3 regions of the Cupriavidus sp. D39 genome follow, and region 2 is predicted to be linked to each of the others. Evidence: predicted binding sites of a transcription regulator. Region 2 holds the regulator's gene; each other region holds the start of a gene.

Evidence for each region. The regulator sigma-54, encoded in region 2, starts transcription at its own class of promoters, with help from an activator protein. The targets are predictions, from matches to a motif close to TGGCANGNAANCTGCTTT.
Region 1: urtA (urea ABC transporter substrate-binding protein) is a predicted target of sigma-54. The motif match lies at 2,363-2,380, and genes of this name have one in related genera.
Region 3: OMK73_RS15935 (isopenicillin N synthase family dioxygenase) is a predicted target of sigma-54. The motif match lies at 2,776-2,793, and genes of this name have one in related genera.

The regions. Positions count from the first base shown of each region.
Region 1 covers NZ_JAPNLE010000009.1:4,924,973-4,930,565, forward strand. Annotated here, with positions in the region: gene OMK73_RS35005 (alpha/beta fold hydrolase) at 1-493, opposite strand, end outside; gene OMK73_RS35010 (flavin-containing monooxygenase) at 550-2,088, opposite strand; gene urtA (urea ABC transporter substrate-binding protein) at 2,436-3,701, shown strand; gene urtB (urea ABC transporter permease subunit UrtB) at 3,884-5,521, shown strand; gene urtC (urea ABC transporter permease subunit UrtC) at 5,521-5,593, shown strand, end outside.
Region 2 covers NZ_JAPNLE010000009.1:4,088,544-4,094,136, forward strand. Annotated here, with positions in the region: gene hprK (HPr(Ser) kinase/phosphatase) at 1-833, opposite strand, end outside; gene ptsN (PTS IIA-like nitrogen regulatory protein PtsN) at 869-1,324, opposite strand; gene hpf (ribosome hibernation-promoting factor, HPF/YfiA family) at 1,705-2,055, opposite strand; gene OMK73_RS31155 (RNA polymerase factor sigma-54) at 2,105-3,580, opposite strand; gene lptB (LPS export ABC transporter ATP-binding protein) at 3,716-4,501, opposite strand; gene lptA (lipopolysaccharide transport periplasmic protein LptA) at 4,548-5,192, opposite strand; gene lptC (LPS export ABC transporter periplasmic protein LptC) at 5,247-5,593, opposite strand, start outside.
Region 3 covers NZ_JAPNLE010000009.1:890,042-895,634, reverse strand. Annotated here, with positions in the region: partial or broken gene OMK73_RS39235 (ABC transporter ATP-binding protein) at 1-54, opposite strand, end outside; gene OMK73_RS15950 (BMP family ABC transporter substrate-binding protein) at 77-1,171, opposite strand; gene OMK73_RS15945 (VOC family protein) at 1,235-1,636, opposite strand; gene OMK73_RS15940 (2OG-Fe(II) oxygenase family protein) at 1,650-2,009, opposite strand; gene OMK73_RS15935 (isopenicillin N synthase family dioxygenase) at 2,015-2,656, opposite strand; gene rutR (HTH-type transcriptional regulator RutR) at 3,054-3,824, shown strand; gene rutF (NADH-dependent FMN reductase RutF) at 3,861-4,412, opposite strand; gene OMK73_RS15920 (malonic semialdehyde reductase) at 4,439-5,029, opposite strand; gene rutD (pyrimidine utilization protein D) at 5,026-5,593, opposite strand, start outside.

The sequences.
Region 1 (5,593 bases), 840 kb from region 2:
CCATGGGCGCGATGAAGTGCTCCGATACGCCGTTGAGCAGGATCATGCGCGCCAGTTGCTTGCGGTCCGACTGCGCCAGCGACTGCCATAGCGCAAACAGCAGGCGCACGCGGCTATCGGTGCGCGCCCAGGCGCCGAACACCACCAGGCGCCGCACGTGCTCCGGCATCAGCGCAGCCGCGGCGGCGGCCACCACCCCGCCTAGCGAATAGCCGACCAGGTCCACGGGCGCATCGCCCTCAAGCGCCATGCAGGCGCGCACCTGTCCCACCAGCGCATCGAGCGTCAGCGGTCCGCCGTCGTCGCGGGTTTCGCCGGAGCCGGCAAGGTCCAGCGCCAGGCAGCGCCTGCGCTGCGCGAGCCCGGGCAGCAGCGCGGCCCAGTTGGTCTCCGCGCTGGAACTGGTGCCGTGCACAAGCAGGGTGGGGCGGCCGGTGCCGGCCTCGATCAGGCTGGTCTGGATGGGTTCCGACGCGATGGCCAGACGTTGCATGGCGAACTCCATTGGCTTCTCCTGGCGGGCTGGTTTGGCGAAATGACGCGGCAGGCTTACTGGGCAGTGATGCCGCCATCGACGGTGAACTGCGAGCCCGTGATGTAGCGGCCCCCGTCGCTGGCGTGGCGCAGCACAAAGTGTCCCCAGTCCGGCTTGCGCGTCTTCCACCAATAGGCGGTGGCATGGCTCGACCAGTTGTTGATGACCCTGCCGCTCGCCGACTTGTACCAACTGCTGCACGAGCCGGCCCACGCGGTCTGGCCGATGGCCGCCTGCAATGCCTGGTTGAAGCGCGTCACCACCTCCGGGCGCACTTCCATGGAGGCGAAGCGCGCTGAGCGGCAGGCCTGGATGCACTGCAGGACATAACGCGCCTGGCACTCGAGCATGAAGATGATGGAGTTGTGGCCCAGGTTGGTATTGGGGCCGTACAGCACGAACAGGTTGGGAAACCCCGGCGCCGTCATGCCCAGATAGGCCTCGGGATCCTCGCGCCACTGATCGGCCAGGGTGCGTCCATGGCGGCCGTGGATGCGGATCGGCGCGAGGAAGGAGCGGGCGTCGAAGCCGGTCGCGAAGATGATGGCGTCGGCCGGATGCCTGGCGCCGTCGGCGGTGACCACGGCGTCGGCTTCGACACGGGCGATGCGGGTGGTCTCGACCTGGACGTTAGGCCGCTTGAGCGCCTGGTAGAAATCGTCGGAGATCAGGATGCGCTTGCAGCCGATCGGGTAGTCCGGCGTGAGCTTGGCGCGCAGCGCGGGGTCGGCAATCATGTGCGCCAGGTAGCGGCGCGCCAGCGTTTCCAGTTCCCGGTTGCGCCCGCTGTCCCGTTGCATGCGCCCGAAGCGCAGCTCACGCTGCAGGTAGAGGTGCCAGCGATGCAGCCGCGCCGTCCACGGGTGACGCCGGAAGCGCGCCTGTTGCTCGGCGGTATAGGCCTCGCCGTTGCGCGGCAGCACCCAGTTGGCGCTTCGCTGGAACACCGTCAGCTTGCCCGCTTCCGGCGCGATGCGTGGAATGAACTGCAGCGCGCTGGCACCGTTGCCGATCACCGCGACCTGCTTGCCGCGCAGGTCGGCGTCATGCCGCCAGCGCGCGCAATGGAAGGCCGTGCCGGCAAAGCTGTCCAGCCCCGGGATGTCCGGCGCCAGCGGACGGTTGAGCTGCCCGGTGCCGCTGACAAGGATGCGCGCGGCGATGGTGTCGCCGTTACCTGTGCTCACCTGCCACAGGCAGGCGCCTTCGTCGTAGCGTGCCTCGGTGACCTCGATGCCGAAGCGGATATGCCCGAGCAGCCCGAAGCGCTCGGCGCAATGCTGCAGGTAGCGGTGTATCTCCGGCTGGGGCGAGTACGCGCTGGACCAGTCCGGCTTGGGCGCGAACGAGAAGCTGTAGAGATGGGAGGGGATGTCGCAGCCGCAGCCCGGGTAGGTGTTGTCCCGCCAGGTGCCGCCTACCGTGCCGGCCTTCTCCAGGATGACAAAGTCATCGATGCCGGCCTGCTTGAGCCGGATGCCCATGCACATGCCGGCCACGCCGGCGCCGATGATGACGATCTGGTCCGCGCCGGGCGTCGTTGACGCTTTCAATGGGCTGTCTCCGTCGTGCTTTTACTTGGTAGTTGCGGCTCATCCGGCAACGCCGTGGCGCGCAATCGAGAGGCCACCATAGTGCCGATTCCGGATTCGGGCAAGTCACGGCGCAGCATACGCACTGCCATGTGCCCCAATCTGAGTCAGCCGGCGGCAGCGCACAGGCTTGGTGCGTGACGCTTGCGCACTATCGTGGTGCGATGTGCGGCATTGCGACCGCTGAAGGCTCGCCAGACCGTGTGCACAGCCATGTATACAAGCTTGTATGCCATGGCATGCTAGTTGCAGAAGGTGTACCCGGGGTGCGTTGTTCCTTTATCCAACACGACAATCTGGGAGCTGCAATGAAAAGACGTGACATGCTGAAGCTGTCGGCGGTAGCCGCCGCGGCCTTGTTTGCAACGGCAGGCGTGAGCCCGCTGGTAATGGCGCAGTCCAAGGAACCGATCAAGATCGGTATCCTGCATTCGCTGTCCGGCACCATGGCCATTTCCGAGACTTCGCTCAAGGACGTGGCGCTGATGACCATCGACGAGATCAACAAGAGCGGCGGCGTGCTTGGCCGCAAGCTTGAGCCGGTCGTGGTCGATCCCGCTTCCAACTGGCCGCTGTTTGCCGAGAAGGCGCGCCAGCTGATCACCAAGGACAAGGTCGCCGTCACGTTCGGCTGCTGGACCTCGGTGTCCCGCAAGTCGGTGCTGCCCGTTTATGAAGAGCTGAACTCACTGCTGTTCTATCCGGTGCAGTACGAAGGCGAGGAGATGTCCAAGAACGTCTTCTACACCGGCGCGGCGCCCAACCAGCAGGCCATTCCCGCGGTGGAATACCTGATGAGCAAGGAAGGCGGCGGCGCCAAGCGTTTCTTCCTGCTCGGCACCGACTACGTCTACCCGCGCACCACGAACAAGATCCTGCGTGCCTTCCTGAAGAGCAAGGGCGTGGCGGACAAGGATATCGAAGAGGTCTACACGCCGTTCGGCCACAGCGACTACCAGACCATCGTCGCCAACATCAAGAAGTTCTCGCAAGGCGGCAAGACCGCGGTGATCTCCACCATCAACGGCGACTCCAACGTGCCCTTCTACAAGGAACTGGGTAACGCTGGCCTGAAGGCCAAGGACGTGCCGGTGGTGGCGTTCTCGGTGGGCGAGGAAGAACTGCGCGGCATCGACACCAAGCCGCTGGTGGGCCACCTGGCCGCATGGAACTACTTCATGTCGGTCAAGAACCCGGAAAACGAAGCCTTCAAGAAGCAATGGGCGGCGTGGGTCAAGGCCAACAACCTGCCGGGCGGCGACAAGCGCGTGACCAACGACCCGATGGAAGCCACCTACGTGGGCATCCATATGTGGGCGCAAGCCGTGAAGAAGGCCGGCACCACCGACACCGACAAGGTCCGCGCCGCCATGTACGGCCAGACCTTCAAGGCCCCGGACGGCTTCACCCTGACCATGGGCGAGAACCATCACCTGTACAAGCCGGTGATGATCGGCGAGGTCAAGGGCGATGGCCAGTTCACGGTGGTGTGGAAGACCCCGAAGGCCGTGCGTGCGCAGCCGTGGAGCCCGTTCATCGCGGGTAACGAAGGCAAGCCGGACAAGGTGATGTAAGCAAGGGCTCTCGCTCAGCGCTCTCTTCCTCTCTCTTGCCTCGTGGCTGGTGCGGGAGGAGGGAGCCTGGCAGTGTCTTTGCCGCTTCCCATGCTGTCCGCCGCTTCGGCGCGGTGGGCGGCAAATCGTCACGCCGATCAAGGTGACGCGCGTGCTTCGTCGCGCGCGACTCTGCAAACCTTATGCACCGACCCTTATCGTTCTCTCTCGCTTCACGGTTGCGCGCCATGCTGGCCGCGCTGCTCCTGCTGGCCGCGTGCCCGCTGTGGGCCGCGCCGCTGACGCAGGCCGACCTGAAGCCGTTGGCCGAAGACGACTTCGATGCCAAGACCGCCGCGATCACCGCGCTGACCAAGGCACCGGTGGCGCAGGCCGGCCCCATTCTCAAGGCGTTGCAGGACGATACGCTGCAATACGCGCCCGGCGTCGGCATGGTGCGCCAGGACGCAGACAAGCTGGTGGATGCGATCAGCGGCAAGCCGGTCACGGTCAAGCCCGACGTGCTCGAAGCGCTCACCCTGAACAACAGCCTGCGCGCCATGGTGGACAGTGCCGCCAGCAGCACACTGCTGCAATCGCCCGACGCGGCGGTGCGCACGCAGGCCGTCAATACGCTGCTGGACCAGCCGGGCAGCGCTTCGCGCCCGGTGGTCGAAGCCGCGCGCAAGGCCGAGGCCGATGCCGGGCTGCGCGCGAAGCTCGATGTGATCTGGGCCAATATCGTGCTGGCCGATGGCAACCGCGACGATCGCCTCGAAGCCATCCGCATCCTCGGGCGCGACAGCAATCCGCAGAGCCGCCAGAAACTGCAGCCATTGCTGGAAAAAGATGCCGCCGGCAACTATCGCGAGCCCGACGCCGAACTGCGCGGCGCCGCGCAGCAGGCGCTCGATGCCCTGCGCGGCGACCAGCGCCGCGCCGAACTGATCGGCAACCTCTTCGCCGGCCTGAGCCTGGGCAGCGTGCTGCTGCTCGCCGCGTTGGGGCTGGCTATCACTTACGGCCTGATCGGCGTCATCAACATGGCGCACGGCGAATTCCTGATGATCGGCGCGTACGCCACGTACATGGTGCAGGGCGTGTTCCGCGCGCACTTCGCCAGCGCGTTCGACTGGTACCTGCTGTTCGCGTTGCCGGCATCGTTCCTCGCCTCCGCCGTGGTCGGCTTCGTGCTGGAGCGGCTGGTGCTGCGCCATCTCTACGGCCGTCCGCTGGAGACGCTGCTGGCCACCTTCGGCGTGAGCCTGCTGCTGATGCAGACGGTGCGCACCCTGTTTGGCGCGCAGAACGTGGAAGTGGCCAATCCGTCCTGGATGAGCGGCGGCATCGAATGGCTGCCTGGCATGGTGCTGCCGTACAACCGCATGGTCATCATCGTGTTCGCGCTGGCGGTGGTGGCAGTGGCCTGGGCTGTGCTCAACCGCACCCGCCTTGGCCTGTTCGTGCGCGCCACCACGCAGAACCGCACCATGGCGGCCTGCGTCGGCGTACGCACCTGGAAGGTGGACAGCTACGCCTTTGCCTTCGGCGCGGGCATTGCCGGCCTGGGCGGCTGCGCGCTGTCGCAGATCGGCAATGTCGGCCCCGACCTCGGGCAGGCCTACATCATCGACTCCTTCATGGTGGTGGTGCTGGGCGGCGTGGGGCAGCTCGCGGGCACCATCATCGGCGCCTTTGGGCTGGGCCTGATCAACAAGTTCATCGAGCCGTTCTATGGCGCGGTGCTGGCCAAGATCTTTGTCCTGGTGCTGATCGTGCTCTTCATCCAGAAGCGCCCGCAGGGACTGTTCGCGCTCAAAGGGCGCAGCGCGGAGGCATGATGAAGACTTCACCCTCGAACCATTACGCGGCGGGTTTCCGGCTGGCCGTGCCGGAGCGCCAGCCGCTGTTCT
Region 2 (5,593 bases):
AGATTTCGGCCGGCCGCCACCTGGATCTTGACCATGTGGATGGGCAGGCCGAGCACGTCGAGATACTGGGAATCCAGCGGCAGGCGCTCGAATTCGCCGTCGTTGCGGCGTACCAGCTGCACCACCAGCTTCAGCTTCATCTTGCGGCGTACCGCGGTCTCGCCGAAGATGGTCTTGATGTCGAGCAGGCCCAGGCCGCGCACTTCCAGCAGGTTCTGCAGCAGCGGCGGGCACCGGCCCTCGATGAAGTCCGGCCCGAGGCGCACGAAATCCACGGCATCGTCCGCCACCAGCCCATGTCCGCGCGAGATCAGTTCCAGGCCGAGCTCGCTCTTGCCCAGGCCGGATTCGCCCATCACCAGCACGCCCATGCCGAGGATGTCGAGGAACACGCCGTGCATGGTCACGCGCGGCGCGGAAATGCGGGACAGGTAGAGGCGCAGGTGATCGATCACCGCCGCGGAAGACACCGGCGTGGTGAACAGCGGGGTGGACGAGCGCGTGCAGCGCAGTTCCAGGTCCGGCGGCGGCTCCATGCCGTCGGCGATCACCAGGAACGGCGGCTCCAGCAGGATCAGCTCGCCCATCTGGCGCTTGCGCATCTCGTCGTCGAGGCGCTGGTAATACGTGATTTCGGGCTTGCCCAGCACCTGGATCCGGTTCGGGTGGATCAGGTTCAAGTGGCCGACGAGATCGGCCGCGGACGTGGCTTCACGCGCAAACTCGACATCGAAGGCCCGGTCCGCGCCCTCCAGTCCTGCTACCCAGGAGAGTTTGATATCGGCTGCGTTGTCGTCGAAGATCGACTGCGAGGTGACGCCAGTGAGTTCCATTCGGGTGCTTTCAGGGACGGGCTTTCAGTGGCGGATCAAGGGTGCCATTGCGTCAGCAACTGATGCACGTCGTCGGGGGTGGGCAGGGTAGCCAGTCCTTCGCGCATCTCGCGGTCGGACAGCAACTGGGCGATCTCGGAGAGAATTTCCAGATGCTGCTGGGTGGCCTGTTCGGGCACCAGCAGGAAGATCAGCAGCGCTACCGGCTTACCGTCGGGCGACTCGAAGGGGATCGGCTCGGCCAGGCGCATGAACGCGGCCAGCGGCTGCTTCAGTCCCTTGATGCGGCCGTGGGGGATCGCAACCCCGGCGCCAAGGCCGGTGGACCCCAGCGACTCGCGGGCGAACAGGTTGTCGGTCACGGTCGCGCGCGCAACGCCATGGTTGTTCTCGAAGAGGAGCCCGGCCTGTTCGAACACGCGCTTCTTGCTGGTGACGCTGACGTCGAGGTTGATGTTGCCGGGTGGCAGCAATTTAGCCAAACGATTCATGTGGAATGCGCAGGGTTTTCTAGTAAGCAGGCCCGGGGCAAGGAGGCGTCCCGCCGGGCGGAAAGAAGATAAAAACCAAGGCCCGATGTTTCCACCGGGTGTCCCCATGCCGGTGTCGGGCGTCTGGCCATTATAGAGCAGGCCCGCTGCCGCTTTGTGCATTGCAATAGCCGAGGCGCTGAAGCGGTGCCGCATGCACGGAAATGGCCAGGCAAATCAACTATGTATGGCACAGCATACACCGGTACATATGCGTTGCGGAATCCCCTGCGTGGCCCGAAGGGGGAGGCTGGAACGAAAAAGCCGCGCTCTGGGCGCGGCTTGATTCCGTTTTCAATGGACTGACACCGACGGCCCGGTATGTGGGCCGCCAGGCACGGTCATTGCTGCATCTGGGATGCGGCCATCTGGTACTTGACCGCTTCACGGTCGTGGCTTTGCACGCGATCCTTGTGGCGAATCACCTGCCGGTCGAGCTTGTCGACCAATGCGTCGATAGCGGCATACAGGTCTTCATGATGCGCTTCGACAAAGATGTCCTTGCCCTTGAGATGTAGATTGATTTCCGCGTACTGCCGCCGGTCCTTTTCTTTTGTATTGTCGACAGAGAGCAGCACACTTACGCCAATGACTTGATCGAAATGCCTGACGATACGCTCCAGTTTCGTTTCCACGTACTCACGCAGAGGGGGCGTGATGTCCAAGTGGTGTCCACTGATCTTGAAGTTCATAGCGTTTCTCCTTCTGAAAGAGCTGCATCAGGCAGGCGATGCAGCTCGGCTACAAAGTCTTACGGAGATTGACCGCGGGAATCTTGAGCGCTTCGCGGTATTTGGCAACGGTACGCCGTGCCACCACAAAGCCTTGCTCGCCGAGCAATTCGGCAATCCGGCTGTCGGACAAGGGGTTCCTAGCGTCTTCGGCTCCTATCAATTGCTTGATCAACGCACGGATTGCCGTTGATGAGGCCGCGCCGCCGGTTTCTGTGGATACGTGAGAGCCGAAAAAATACTTCAGCTCGAAAGTCCCCATCGGCGTTGCCATGTATTTATTGGTAGTCACCCGAGAGATGGTGGACTCGTGTAAACCCAGTGTATCGGCAATCTCCCGCAAAACCAAGGGGCGCATCGCAATTTCACCGTGGGTGAAGAAGTTCTTTTGACGTTCGACAATGGCTTGTGCGACGCGCAATATCGTGTCGAACCTCTGCTGGATATTCTTGATCAACCAGCGTGCTTCCTGCAGTTTTTGCTGCAGTCCCGCCGCGCCGGCATCGCCTTTTGCACCGCGCAAAATCTGCGCGTACATGTCGTTGATACGTAGCCGCGGCATCACATCCGGGTTGAGATGGGCGATCCATCCGCCGCTCAACTTTCGAACAAAAACATCGGGCACCACGAAGTCGGCTTCCGGCCGGCTGTAGGCATGGCCGGGATAGGGCGCGAGCGAGCGGATCAGTTCATGCGCCGCCTTGAGTTCCGGCTCGTCCACTTGCAGGGCCTTTTTCAGGCGCGTGTAATCGCGCACCGCCAGCAGTTCCAGGTGATTGGTGACGATGCTCAGCGCCAGTTCGCGCTGCGGATGCTTGAGCCTGCGCAGTTGCAGCGCCAGGCACTCGGCTGCGTTGCGCGCCCCGACACCCGGCGGATCGAAGCTCTGCAGCAGCGTAAGCACGGCCTGGATCTCGTCGACCTCGAACTCGAGCTCCTCCGGCAGCTCGCTGCAGATTTCCTCGAGCGTGGCGCTCAGGTAGCCGTCATCGTCCAGGGATTCGACCAGGAAGATGGCCAGCCCTTTGTCGCGCAGGGAAATCTTGAGCGGCGCCAGCTGCTCCATGAGGTGTTCGCGCAGCGTGGGCTCGGCGTCGCGCAGCTGCATCGGCGTTTTTTCGTCGTCTTCGCCTTGCGGGCGGCGGGCGAAATCGTCCAGGCTCCAGTCGTTGCCGTAATCCTCGTTGCTGTCGGAATAGCTGTCGTCGGCCTCGGGGGCGCCATCGGGGCGGTTTTCGCTGGTGCCCTGGCCATCGGCGGGCGCTGGCGCGGGCGCGCTCTGGAGGTTCACCGAGCCGTCCGAGGACACGCGCAACGGGCTGTCGAGCCAGTCGTTCTCGCGCTCGAGCAAGGGGTTCTCGGTCAGCGCCTGTTCCACTTCCTGCTGCAGTTCAAGCGTGGACAGTTGCAGCAGCCGGATCGACTGCTGGAGTTGCGGCGTAAGCGCGAGATGCTGCGAGAGGCGGAGCTGTAGCGACGGTTTCATGCGACCTATTTTATGCCCAACTTCCGTGCTGGTGGAACGGAAATTGCTATCGCTGGCGTCGCATGATCGTTTGAAGGATGAAAGGCGACACCGAAGCCGCCCGAGTCCGATGCGCGGCAGGCGCCGCGCGCGCCTTTACATGCGGAAGTTCTCGCCCAGGTAGACCTTGCGCACCGACTCGTTGGCGATGATGTCTTCAGGCTGGCCGGACGCCAGCACCGCGCCCTCGCTGATGATGTAGGCGTGGTCGCAGATGCCCAGCGTCTCGCGTACGTTGTGGTCGGTGATCAGCACGCCGATATTGCGCGCCTTGAGGAAGCTGACGATGCGCTGGATTTCGCCGACCGCGATCGGGTCGACGCCGGCGAAGGGCTCGTCAAGCAGGATGAAACGCGGCGCGGAGGCCAGCGCGCGGGCGATTTCCACGCGGCGGCGCTCGCCGCCGGACAGCGACAGCGCCGGGTTGTCGCGCAGGTGGGCAATCTGCAGGTCATCCAGCAGGGTGTCCAGCCGGCGCTCGATCTCGGCCTTGCCCAGGGGCTTGCCATCGTTGAGCTGCAGCTCCAGCACCGCGCGGATGTTCTCCTGCACATTGAGCTTGCGGAACACCGAGGCTTCCTGCGGCAGGTAGGACAGGCCCATGCGTGCCCGCTCATGGATGGCCAGGCCGCTGATGTGCTTGTCGTCGAGCACGATATCGCCCTCGTCCAGCGCCACCAGCCCCACGATCATGTAGAACGACGTGGTCTTGCCTGCGCCGTTGGGGCCGAGCAACCCGACCACTTCGCCGCTCTTCACGTCGAGGGACACATCCTTGACCACAGTGCGCGAGCCGTAGCGCTTCTTCAGGTGGCGCACGACCAGCGTGCTGCTGTCCTTCAGGGTGGCGGGCTGGGACGGTGCGGTTTGGGTAGCGGTCATGAAGGTGAAGGCAGAATCCGTGGATTGGGGGCGTGGCGGCGTCAGGTCAGGGGTTGACGGGGGCGGGTGCCGGCTTGAGCGGCAGCGGGTTGGCTGCGGCGCCGCTGGCGGGCTGCTCCTGGCGCGGCGACAGCACGGCGCGCACGCGGCCGGACGGGCTGCCCGCGGTCGCATTCTCGGCGCCGCCGCTGGCCGTATAGAACTCGTTGCGGCTGTCATAGGTGATCACCGCGCCGCGGATCTCGTCGACCAGCTTCGCGCCGGCCAGGCGGGCCATGCGGGCGCGCCCGATCAGCTTGGACAGCTCCTGCTTGCCGTCATATTCGATGCGGTCGCCCCAGCCGTCGATGTACTCGTCGACGTTGTCGCGCTTCTGGCGGATATAGGCTTGCTTGCCACCCTTGGAGGTCGCGACCGCGTACTGGTAGCCCTCGGGGTCGGTACGGACTTCGGCCGCGTCGGATTTCAGCACCATGGTGCCCTTGGTCAGCACCACGTTGCCGGTCAGTACATAAACCTGCTTGACGTCGTCGTAGCTGGCATTGTCGGCCTCCAGGACCAGCGGCTTTTCGCGGTCAGCTTTTTCGGCGCTGGCGGGCGCGGACAGCGCAAGGCCCAGGACGGCTGCCAGCGTCAGCAAAGCGGCCGTGCTGCGGCGGCGACAGGACGAAGTCGTCAGGAATGGATTCATGTTGGCGTGATGGCGGTTGACGCGGGCGGCTGGAGCCCGCGGGCGGCTTCAGGGCTACTTCGCGGGACTTGCCGGCGGCGGCACCGTAATGATGGTGCCGCGTACGTTACCCAGCAATTGTACTTCGCGAGTGACATTGTTAAAGATCAGGCCGTTGGCGGTCATCACCGACGGGCCGCGGGTCAGCTTGACAGCCTTGTCGGTCTTGACGATGTCATCGTTGACCAGCACCTGGAAATACTCCGAGGCGGCCGTCATCTTCGGATCCTTGGCGGGGTCGGTGCCCTGGGCGCGCACGATGAAGCCATTGCCGAACAGGTCGATGACCGAGCCTTCCGCGTTCATCGTGCCGCGATCGGAGTGGCCAGTGACGGGCGGGCGGTCGATTTCGTAGGAGCGCA
Region 3 (5,593 bases), 3.2 Mb from region 2:
GACGAAGCCATCGAAAGACTTGTGGATGCCGGAGAGGGAGAGGGCGTCGGGCATGGCTTACTCAGTTGGTTGTTGATTATTTCTGCGTGATCACGTTTTTGACGTACCAGTCCATCTTCCAGAGGTCTGCGTCCGAGAGCACTTGGCCGGCGGTCACGCGTTCTTTCCCGTCACGGTCCTTGAGCGGGCCGGCGTAGATCTGCTTGCCTTTCATCAGAGCGTCGCGCTCGGCCAGGATGGCGGCTTGCTTGTCCTTGGACACGGCCGCACCGAAGCCGGCAACGTCTGTGCCGCCATCCTTCATAGCGATGAAGGCACCATGGGGCTCGGGCTTCCAGTTGCCGGCCTCGATCTTTTTGAGTTCGGGGATCAGGAACTTGTCCCATACCCAGACGGAGGAGCACAGCGTGGCCTTCGGTGCGAAGGCGCGCAAGTCACGGTGATGGCCGGTGCCGTAAACGCCGCGCTCCTGCGCGACCAGCTGCGGCGTGGGCGTGTCGACATGCTGGCCGATCACGTCGGCGCCCTGGTCGATCAGTGCCATGGCGGCAGCGCGTTCCTTTACCGGATCGTTCCAGGCGCCGGTGTAGATTACCGTGACCGTGGCGTTGGGATTCGTCTTCTGTGCACCAAGCGCAAAGGCGTTGACCGTCCAGTTCACCACGCCGAAGGGGTTGGCCGCGACGAAGCCGAGCTTGCCGCTCTTGGAGGCAGCACCGGCGGCCATGCCGCACAAGTACTGGCTTTCATAGGTGCGGCCGTAAAATGATTCGAGGTTGGGCCCGTTCGTCGTGCCCGAGGCATTGAGGAAGGCCACGTCGGGATACTTGGCAGCCAACTCCTTGAAGGCATCGGAATAGCCGAAGGCGGTGCCGATGACGATGTTGGCACCGCGCTGGATGAAGCGCTCGGCGGCGGGCTTGATGGCCGATGCGTCCTCCGGCACGCTTTCCACGAACTGGATCTTCTGGCCCAGCGCCGCCTCGACCTTCGCGCGCGCCTCGTCGAAGGCCTGGGTCCAGCCGCCATCGTTCTTCGGGCCGAAGTAGATCATGGCGATCTTGGGCTTGCTCTTCAAGGTAAAGCCCGGCGCCTCTGCCTGGGCGTGCAGGGCGGTGCCTAGCAGGGCCAATCCGGCAAACAAGCCGGCGATCGATCGCGTCAATTTCATCATGAACCTCTGTGTTGGGAGAGAAGGAAAAAACGGCCTGTGGTGGAAGGGCGTGCGATACGTCTATGCATGCCTGTCCATCATGTAGTTGATGCGGAAAACGTTGCCTTCGGGGTCGCGAAGCACAGCCTGGTACCAGTGGTAGTAGGTTTCGTAGGGAGCCTTCAACAGCATGGCGCCGGCCTCCAGCGCCACCGGTACCATGCGGTTTACCTCAGCCTTGGACTCCACGTCGAAGTTGAGGAGGAAGCTGTCGCCGCACACGTCGTCCGCGCCTTTACCGAGCTGCAGCAGCACATAGGCATCATGTGCGTTGAAGCCGAGGCTGCTCTTGCCCGTGTCGAGGCCGCGGAAGATGGGAGAGCGGATCGCCTCGATCTCGGGGAAGCCAAAGACACGCTGGTAGAAGCCGCTGAGCGCGACCACGTCCTTGGCAAATACGTTGACGTAGGAGAGTTGCGCCATCGATGTCTCCCGATCAGGCCGCAATCTTGGTACCACCGAAGGTCGTCTGCTTGACGAACTTGGACGTCAGGTGGTCGCCCGAGGTGATCGGCGCGTAGAGGGGCGTCTCGCCCGGTGCCGTGCAGCCCGGCAGGCAAGTGATCATGGCGTCGTAGTTGGGCTGGTGGAAGAAGACCAGCGACTGCCGCCGCGTATTGCTCTGCATGTTGTCCAACTGCGGGTTCACGACACGGTGCAGCGTGGAAACCCATCGGTCGTTGGTCCACCGCATCATCAGATCGCCCAGGTTCACCACGAAGGCGCCGGGTACGTGCGGCACGTCGATCCAGCCTCCGCCGGAGGCTACTTGCAGGCCCGGACTGTCGGGCAGCACGATGGTCAGGCTGCCGTAGTCGGTGTGCGCGCTGGCACGCAGCTGCCCAGGCAGGGGGTCTCTTCCTGTGGCGGGTAGCTCAGCACGCGAAACATGCTGATGTGCTTGTCGATCTTGTCGTCGAAGTAGTGCTCCTCCATCTCCAGCGCCAGCGCGAAGATGCGCATGAGCGAACATGACAGATCGCTCATCGCCGCGAAGTACTCAGCGTAGGTCTCGCGCATACCTGGCAGCGCGGGCCAAACGTTGGGCGCGAAGTGCGGGCCGGCCGCGGGGCCGTGGTGGTACTCATCGTCAGGCACGTTCGCGGGGCCGGTGGAAAAGGACTCCTTCAAGTCGCCGGGCGCGGCCTCCTCCAGGGAATAGGCAAGGCTCTCTTCTGTCACCGCGCTGTAGCCTCGCACTGTGTCGGGGCTGGGCCGGTCGGCCTTGCGCTTGTCGGATAGCGGCAGCTCGAAGAATTCCTGCGAGACGCGCGACACGCGGTCGATCAGGTCCTGCGGGATCTGGTGCTGCGTGATGACAAGGAATCCGATGCTGCTGCAGGCCTCGTCCACCGCGCGCGCAACGGCGGCTTTGCCCTCCGGCGTGTCAGAGAAGTAAGGTTGCAGATCGATGATGGGAACACCGACACTCGTTGGGGACATCGAATTTCTCCCGGGAAGGACGGCGCCAGCAGGCGCTCGGTGGTCGAGGGTGATATGCGTAGCGGGCAAGGAGCCGTTTCCTGGGAGGGCGGCGTCGGCAGGCACGCGACGCCAGCGGATACGCAACGTCCGTGCCAAGTTGGACCATTTGGACAAATTCCTATGGGTGCCGTGTGTGAGCGTCATGAGAGCGGCATAGCGCGGCATCCGGACGCGCCCCATCGGTGCATTTTCGAGGGCCACAACATATGAGGCACCACGGTGGTCATTTCGACTGAGTCGTGGTGGTGCGCCCGATGTCACGTCCTGTGGCATGCTTTCCGGGTTGTCACACCGCGCACGGTTCGTGCATGGTGTGCTTCAATACACCATTAGCAACGCCAGGGAATAGCAGTACATGCCACCAGAGACTAAGAAGGACAAGGCCATCGCGCAGCGCAAGACAGCGCGTAAGACAGCGCGAAAAACCACAACATCGGTAGTGGCGAAGGCCGCAGCCAAGAGCTCCGTGTCCGGCGTGCGCCAGGCGCCGGCGGGTAGCCGGCGGTGGCGCCAGATCGAGGACAAGCGCGCTGCCATCCTCGGTGCGGCGCTGGGGCTGTTCTCACGCTTCGGGCTGCATGGCACCTCGCTCGACCAGGTCGCGGCGCGCGCCGACGTGTCCAAGAGCAACCTGCTGTATTACTTCTCCAACAAGGAGGACCTCTACGTCTCGGTGCTGCGCGACTTGCTAGCTTTGTGGCTGGAGCCGCTGCGCAGTTTCAGTGTCGAGCAGGACCCGCGCGAGGCCATCGCCGACTACATCCGGCGCAAGCTCGTGATCTCGCGCGACCAGCCCGATGCCTCACGCCTGTTCTGCCTGGAGATGGTCCAGGGTGCGCCGCTGATGCGTGACGAACTGGCGCGCGAGTTGCGCGACCAGGTGGAGCGCAAAGCCGAGGTGATCCGTGCTTGGGTCGCCGCCGGCCGTCTGGCGCCGGTGGAGCCGCACCACTTGGTATTCGCGCTATGGGCCACCACCCAGCACTACGCCGACTTCGCGGTGCAGGTGCAGGCCATCACCGGGCGCACGCTGGAAGACCCGGCATTCTTCGAGCAGACGGTGGAGAACGTGCAGCGGATCGTGCTGGAGGGCATCGCGGTACGTGCGCAGGCGTCGCTGCCCTGATGCAGCATCCGTCCCGCGATGCATTGCCGCAGATATTCAGTGCGCATTCGAGCGCAAGTCGTGGTACTGGCGCCCGAAGTACATGAGACCGTGCGCGTCGGTGTGCGCGGTGTGCGCGGTGAGGGCGATGACCTCACAGAACAGTACCTCGTGCGTGCCCACGCTGGTGCTTCGCACCACGCGGCAGTCGAACGACACTGCCGCGCCCTCGAGCACCGGCGCCCCCGTCAGCTTGCGGCCCCATCGGCCAGCCGCGAAGCGCTCGTGCATCGGTGTCTTGCCGCCGAACAGGCTGGAGAGTGCCTGCTGGCCGGCGCCGAGCGCGTTCACGCAGAGCACGCCGTTGGCCAGGAAGGCGGGGTACACAGAGGCCGCGCGGTTAAGGCAAACCAGCAGCGTGGGCGGATCGTCGGTGACGCTGCAGACGGCCGAGGCGGTGAAGCCCGCGCGTCCACCGGGACCATCGGTGGTAATGATGTTGACTGCCGCGCCCAGGCGCGCCATCGCGTCGCGGTAGTCGCTCTTGGGTAGCGCGGACGATGGCGCTATCGCTGTGGACGCGGCCTCAGGGGTAGTGGTATTCAGCATGGTTAGGCTCCGGTGAAGGGGGCGCATCAGGCCAGCGCGCAGGCGTCGGTAAAGTCGAGCCGCGGCAGGCGCCCGAACACCTTCGAGGCGTCGCCATGGCCGAGGTTGATCAGGAAATTGGCGGTCCATGTGGTACCGCCGAAGAACTCGGCATTCACTTTCGCTTGGTCAAAGCCCGACATCGGCCCCGCGTCGAGTCCCAGCGCGCGGGCCGCCAGGATCAGGTAGGCCGCTTGCAGCGTGCCGTTGCGAAAGGCCGTCTCGTGCGCCGCCGCGGGGCTGCCGGTGAACCAGCTCTTTGCATCCGCATGCGGGAACAAGACAGGCAGCTTGTCGTAGAAGGCCGTGTCCCAGGCCGAGATCACGGTCACGGGCGCGCTCAGGGTCTTCTCCAGGTTGCCCTTGGACAACGCGGGCGCCAGGCGCTGCTTGCCCTCGGGCGTGCGCACGAAGACGAAACGCCCGGGCGAGCAGTTGGCCGAGGTGGGGCCCATGCGCGCAAGCATGTAGATTTGCTGCAACAGCGCGTCGCTCACGGGCTCCGCGGTCCAGCCGTTGTGGCTGCGGGCTTCGGAGAACAGCGTTCCCAGCGCGATATCGTCCAGGTGGGTACTCATGCGGCAATCTCGTTGCGGGTTGTGACGCCGGCCAGAAAGCTCAGCAAGCTGCGGTTGAAGGGTTCGGCCTCGGTGACACTGTGCGCATGGCCGCCATGCGGCACGCAGTCCAGCGTGGCGTTTGGCAGGCCGTCGGCCAGGCGCCGGGAGCAAGTCCAGGGCACCAGTGTGTCGTCGGCGGCAGCCGCCACCAGTGTGGGCACGGCAATCTCGGACAAGCGGGCATCTACGTCGAAGGCACGCAGGGCGCCGATGCGCGCGCGCATGGTGGCTTCGCCCGGGAAGTGGGAGAAGGCATGCTCCACCTCGGCCTGCACGCGCTCCGCGTGCGCGGCGCACCAGGCGGCGGGGTACAAGAAGATGGGTTGCGCTTCCACGTAGGCGCGCGGACCGCAGGCCCTCAGCAGCGCCAGCCGCGCGTCGAAACAGCGCGCCGAATGCGGATTGGGTTTCGACCAGGCGTTGACCAGGATAAGGCTTGCGATCCGGTCCGGCGCATCCAGCGCCAGTTGCAGGCCCACCAAGCCCCCCAGTGCATGGCCGGCGAGATGGCAGCGTGCGGTG